DNA from 2 places in the Amygdalobacter indicium genome. Region 1 is predicted to be linked to the other one. Evidence: predicted binding sites of a transcription regulator. Region 1 holds the regulator's gene; the other holds the start of a gene.
What was found. Region 1 encodes NrdR, which represses ribonucleotide reductase genes. Its sites were predicted from a motif close to CACNANATNTNGTG; they were not measured.
Positions count from the first base shown of each region.

Region 2: the regulator NrdR is predicted to act here: its motif matches at 1,859-1,872, upstream of nrdD (anaerobic ribonucleoside-triphosphate reductase).

Region 1 is NZ_CP118866.1:1,503,042-1,506,475, forward strand. Features, by position in the region: gene PYS60_RS06380 (sensor histidine kinase) at 1-610, opposite strand, end outside; gene PYS60_RS06385 (response regulator transcription factor) at 621-1,340, opposite strand; gene nrdR (transcriptional regulator NrdR) at 1,358-1,831, opposite strand; partial or broken gene ftsZ (cell division protein FtsZ) at 2,199-3,290, opposite strand.
Region 2 is NZ_CP118866.1:881,111-884,544, forward strand. Features, by position in the region: gene nrdD (anaerobic ribonucleoside-triphosphate reductase) at 1-1,749, opposite strand, end outside; gene PYS60_RS03690 (lysophospholipid acyltransferase family protein) at 2,318-3,434, shown strand, end outside.

The DNA of each region.
Region 1 (3,434 bases):
GGGTAACATCCTGCCAAAAATCGGTGCGTTGGTGAATTTGCAATATGCCCAGATTGGAACCGTAGTAATTGTAAATAGGCTTGACCGTACTCAGCCACTTGCCCTTTTCCCCTTTGAACAGGCCGCCGTAACCGTTATCGAAATTCGCTCCCTGCAAAGCAAGCTCCGCTCCGCTTTGTTTATGCGGCAAAATATAATTACGGCTGTTCAAAGAGCGGCTCAAGGAGGTTTTAAGTGTTTCGGGCAGATCGGACATAAAGCGAATTTCCCCGCTGCCGTCAATCAGCCAGACATAGCTGTTATTGGTCGTCGCGGCTACAATTTTCAGCCGGTCGATAATTTTGTCCTTAATCCGATAAAGGTCGCTGACCTGATAAATGTGTTCATCTACACATAAATCTTCAAAGCTTTGGGCCGCCTTCTGCATTTCACTCAAGCGGGTGCGGTTGATTGATGTCGCCAGAATATTATAGTAGCTCAGGGTAAGCAAGACAAAGCCCAAAAGGAAAGTTAAACACATCAGCAATCCTGTTTTGGTGTATAAATTAAAGAAGCGATGATATGCACCATCGCTCATTTTTGTCAATCTCTGACCTCTAAGCCACGCCATAAATGCCTACTTACAAATTATTAACTTCAAATTTGTAACCGACACCCCAGACAGTCTTGATCTGCCATTCGGTCGAACCGCCGGTTGATTCAATTCTTTCACGAATTCTCTTAACATGGACATCAACCGTTCTTGACTCACCGAAGAAGTCGTAACCCCAAACTTGACCCAACAGCTGCTCTCTTGTAAAGACACGATTGGGATGTGTAGCCAAGAAGAATAATAATTCCAATTCTTTCGGCGGCATATCCAACTCCACGCCGTTGACAATAGCTGTATAACTCAGTTTATCGACGAGGAAATTGTGATAAGTAACTTTCTCATCACTTTGCGGCTTAACTTCAACCGGCGCATTGCTGCGACGCAGAACAGCTTTCACGCGCGCCATAAACTCCTGCGCATCGAAAGGTTTGGAAATATAATCATCCGCGCCCAACTCCAAGCCGACAACCTTATCCAAAGTTTCGCTTCTGGCCGTCAACATGATAATCGGTACGGAACTGGTCTTTCTGATTTCACGGCAAATATCATAGCCGTCTTTACCGGGCAACATCAAATCCAAAATAACAATATCCGGTTTGTACTCCGTAAAAGCTGTATACGCCTCTATACCGTTATTTATTGTTTTGGCGGCAAAACCGTCCTTACTGAAATACAAACGCAAAAGTTCGCAAATATTGGCATCATCATCAATAATCAACGCTCTTTTTACATAACTGGCATCGTTCATAAAATTCCTCCCTCTGCTTATGTCGGATTTTCTTTCTTCTTGTTATCGTACAAACTGCCCAAAATCTGTTGAAAGCCCTCCAAGTCGGTAAATTGCCGGTAAACCGAAGCAAAACGCACATAAGCAACTTCATCCATATCTTTCAAACTGTCCATAACCATTTCCCCGATGGTCCGGCTGGGGATTTCCCGTTTCAACAGGTTGTGCAACTGTCCTTCTATATTATCCACCATCTGACTGATATCTTCGGCACTTATCGGACGCTTGCTACAAGACTTTAACACACTATTCATCAATTTATCACGATCAAAGGGTTCCCTTGTGCCGTCTTTTTTGACGACAATCAAAGGTAAATACTCCAATTTTTCATAAGTTGTAAAGCGTCGTTTGCAGTTATTGCATTCACGACGGCGGCGAATAACCGACCCGTCCTCCATCGGCCGGGAATCAATCACTCTGTCATCATCTACCTTACAAGCCGGACAGCGCATGTTATCTTCCTCTTCATAATCATAATTATCAGTTTGCCGTTAAACAAAAAGGTGCCGACAGCTGCAAAAGCCTCAGCACCTTTATCAAGTTTCAAACTATTGCAACGGCAGACTGCTGAGTTTATTCTTCCGTTCCTTCATCGTCGGCATAGAACCACGGCAAAATTCTGCCGCTCTTCTCGTGTTTCTCAGTCTGTTCTCTCTTATTGTTCGTCGTCTGTGTCTGACTGCGCAAAGGTGACGTGTTGCCGATCTTAGGCAAAGGACGTTCATAAGCGCTGCGGCTGTCCTGATAAGAATTGCTTAAATTATTCTGCGCATAAGCCGAACGACGGGTTGTTGTCTGTCCGAGACTCTCGTTGCCTGTCAGGAAGCTCGGCAAAGCTGCAGAATTTTCCGCCGGTTTATTTCTGTTCATGGATGTCGTTGAGGCGGTATTACTTTTTTTCATAAAAGACAAATCACGTTGGTTGGCAGCTGTAAGCGGTTGATTGTCACGCTTACGATTATCATCACCGAAACATGTAGCAATTAAAGTCACGGCAACTTCATCACCCATACTTTCATCGACAGCCATACCGAAAATAACGTTAGCTTCAGGTGCAACCGCGTCACGGACCATGGAAGCGGCCTTATTGACTTCTTTCAGCTTCAAGTCTTTATTGCCGGTAAAGTTGAGCAGGATCTGACCTGCACCCTCAATAGACGTTTCCAGCAGCGGACTGTTCATAGCGAAATTAATCGCCTCTTCCATGCGGTTCTCGCCGGAAGCTTTACCGATACCCAAGTGACAAATGCCGGCATCGGTCATCACGCACTTGATATCATTCATATCGAGATTCACCATACCCGGACGGGTAATCAAATCTGATATACCAAGGACGCCGCTTTCCAGAACTTCATCCGCCATTTTGAAAGCGTCAACCATAGTTGTATCTTCTTCGCTGATTTCCAATAACTTATCGTTCGGTACGACAATCAAGGAATCAACATATTGTTCCAATTCATGAATACCTGCTTCGGCATTCATCATTCTTTTAGCACCTTCGAAGCGGAAAGGACGGGTGACTACGCCGACTGTTAATATTCCCATATCTCTGGCAATCTGAGCAATTACAGGTGCTGCTCCGGTTCCCGTGCCGCCGCCCATACCGGCAGTAATGAAAACCATATCGGCGCCTTCAAGTTTGTCGGCAATCTCTTCTTTCGATTCTTCCGCCGCCTTGGCTCCGATTTCCGGGTTAGCGCCTGCGCCCAGTCCTCTGGTAATCTTCTCGCCGATAACAATTTTACCGTCGGCGTCAATCGTATCTATAGCCTGTGAATCCGTATTGACAGCAATATATTCCACGCCGTCAGCAGGATCAATTATCATACGACTTAAAGCATTACAACCGCCGCCGCCTACACCAATAACTTTAATCGAAGCATAGTTCGATTTATCCATTGCCATGTTCATTCGCTACCTCAAATCACACAATAGTTGCTTTAACAACGGGTACTTAGTCCTATCGTATCTTAAGTCTACCCTCAAACTATTTATAAATAATACACTATGTAGTATTTGTAAACAAGTTTTATTGTTCGCTTTTTTACATGCTGT
Region 2 (3,434 bases), 620 kb from region 1:
ATCAGTAACATTTTCAATATCACCGAAATGAGCGCGGTCGATGGCGCAAAAACGATGTGTCAGCGATTCTGCCGGCGTACCGTAAACACCGAAACCTAAACCTGTTTCAGCCTTCCATTTATCTGCAGCCTCATTCAACTTGTGCATCACCTTAAGCGCGAAAGCTTTACCTTCAGGGCTCGTATGACTCTTGCCGGTAACTAAATAACTGGCCTCGTACAAGCCGATATAACCGATGCTTAATGTTGAATAACCGTTTTCCAGGAAAGGTCTAATCTTCTCACCTTCTCCCAAACGGGCGATAGCGCCGTACTGCCAATGTAAGGGGCTGACGTTGGAATTGACATTCAACAAACGCTCATGTCTTAACATCAAAGCTTTCTTTACAATATTGAGGCGCTTGTCGAGCATCTTGAAATAGCCCTCTTCATCATGGCGGTTCAAAATACCGATTTGCGGTAAATTAATCGTAACAACGCCTTGATTGAAACGACCGTCGAAAACATATTTACCGGCAGCATTTTTCCAAGGGCTGAGGAAAGAACGGCAACCCATCGGACTGAACACGTTACCTTCATACATTTCGCGCATTTTTTTAGCAGAAATATAATCGGGATACATCCGCTTGGCCGTACATTCGGCCGCCAACTCCGTCAGATAAAAATAAGGTGCGCCGGGCTTCACATTATGTTCATCCAGAACATAAATAAGCTTGGGGAAAGCCGGTGTTACATAAACACCGCATTTGTTTTTAATACCTTCAATTCGCTGCCGTAAAACCTCTTCCGTAATCATGGCCGCTTCTTTAGCATATTCGTTATCCGGTTCACAATACAAGAATAAAGTAACGAAAGGTGATTGACCGTTTGTCGTCATTAAAGTATTAATTTGATATTGCACAGTTTGGACGCCGTCTTTTATCTCTCTTCTCGTCCGGCGCCAGGCAATCTCTTCCGCCTTCTGTCTGTTGGCCTCCGTCGCTTCAGCCCCGTATACCTCGGCCTGTTCTTCCAGAACTTCTTTCAAATAACGCAAATAGGATTTACGCACGAACGGCGCCAAAATTCTGTCAAAGCCGTTAATTGACTGACCGCCGTACTGATTCGAGGCCACCTGGGCAATTATTTGGGTCGTAACAGTACATGCTACTCTGAAAGTATGCGGAGTTTCGATCTGATTACCGTTAATTACAGTACCGTTCATCAACATATCTTCCAAATTAATCAAACAGCAGTTAAAAATCGGTTGTATTGCATAATCCAGATCATGATAATGGATAGCTCCCGAATCATGAGCCTGTAAAATATCAGTCGGCATAATTTTCCGGCGGGCCATATCTTTCGAAACTTCACCGGCAATTAAATCTCGCTGCGTTGCTGCCAAAAAGGCATTTTTATTGGAATTTTCATCCATTGTATCTTTATTGGTGGCTTCAATTAAGCCGATAATTCCGGCATCGGTTGTATTATCCTTACGCTTAAAGCTTTGCACAGCCTTATAATTTTCGTAAGATCTGGCAGTTGCGGCATTATCATGTTTAATCAAGCTGTAATACACCTGATCCTCAATTTGATAAATTGTAATAGCCCTCGGAATATTACGGGCAAATTCTTCAATTTCACCGGCAATTTCTTCAGCTTGTCCCGCAACATAATTACCGGTTGCCGAATTCATTGCTTTTTCAATAGCAACTTGAATCTTGCTTTTATCAAACGGCACTGTTGTTCCGTCACGTTTAATCACTTCCAAAGACATACTCAATCCCTCTCATCTACCAATATATAGAAACATCATCCGCTCAGTTTTACATAAGACTGCCGCTAACTGACGTTTCTTAATCAGAAGCGCAAGCTCCAATTACTACATATTGTGGTAAGGCAGCCTTAAAGCACAAATAGAATACCATTCATAGATAAAGTGTGCAAGCAAAGATTGATTTGTAATTTTACAGGAATATTACATAGTGATACAAATTAGATCGTTCCTGCATTTTTTTAACTGCCGTTCGCTTGTAATTAGGCGTTTTTTCTCTTATTAATAAATCTTTTTACCTTTATTTTTGTTAAAAACTTGTAATAATTGACTTACAGCTCTCGGGTGTTCAATACACAATATTGAAAGTATACAGCATTATTGGCAACTGAAGTACTATAAGTTGTGGTCATGCATCACTTATCAATGCCGGTCGAAAAATCACAATTAAAGCCCGCTCATTTCCCTTATTGTCGATTTATTCAAGTAGCAATTAATTAAACAAAACATTATAATAACTAGTACTTATAAAACACTTTAATACACTTTAATTGAGGGTACAGCATTGAAAAGGAATTCAATTTTAATTAAGGCCGGTGAAATAACTAAAGCTAATGCAACAAATTTAGCCAAAATCGGTATGCGTACTTTAACTTTTCGGCGTTCTAAAAAAAGTAAAGCGGCGCCGTCTGCACATATATCGACCTTATTCTATTCATTTTCTTATTTTTTGCTTAGAATATTGGCAAGTATACTATTTGCATATCGCTCACAGCATAATTTTGCCGAAAAAGAACTTAAAGGCCCCAGCATCGTGATTGCACCGCATTCTTCCCTTTTGGATCCGGTATTCGTGATGTTATGTATGGGACCGAAACATAAGTTACATTTCGTAGCCGGTAATTTTTTGCAGGAAGGTCACGGCTTTCTCCCTTGGCTTACGGCCAAAATGAAAACTATTAATATCACCCAGTTCAACAGTGACTTTTTAGCTGTCAAACAAATGATTTCTCTATTACGTAGCGGTGAATCCATCGCTATTTTCCCGGAAGGTGAACGTTCTGCCGACGGAAGACACGAGTTATTTTCCGACGCTTTTATTAAATTGGTACAACGTTCTCACGCAAATTTGATATTTTGTGATCTTGACGGAGCTTTCCTTTCCTGGCCGCGTTGGTCAGGGTATCACGGCTTACGTTTGGGCAAAATTGCCGTCACTGCTTCTCTTGTTTATACGGGGGAAGAAACAGGCGAATTGGAACTTGAAGATATTCGTACTAAAATGACGGAATTACTGCGCGGTACAGACTACCATAATCAACTTGAAAGACGCAACAAGGGTCAAAAAACTTACAGTTATTTCAGTTTCAACCCTGCCGGAGGGTTGGACAATCTCTTATACAGTTGTCCCAATTGCCAGGAGTTTTTATCCATGTATCAGTTAAATCGCACAGCTATCATGTGTTCTTTGTGCAACTTTAAGGCGGAACTGGGCAAAGACGGGTTATTCAAACAAGCTATTAATTTTCCGGCCATCGGTAAAATAAAAATAGGCACAAGTACCAATCCTATTGTTTGGCATATGTGGCAGATAAGGCATACTTCCGTCCGTTACTTGAAGGAACTTGCACCGGATTATCTTTTTCCCAGCAGCGGTAATTGTACAATTGAAACTTTTGACG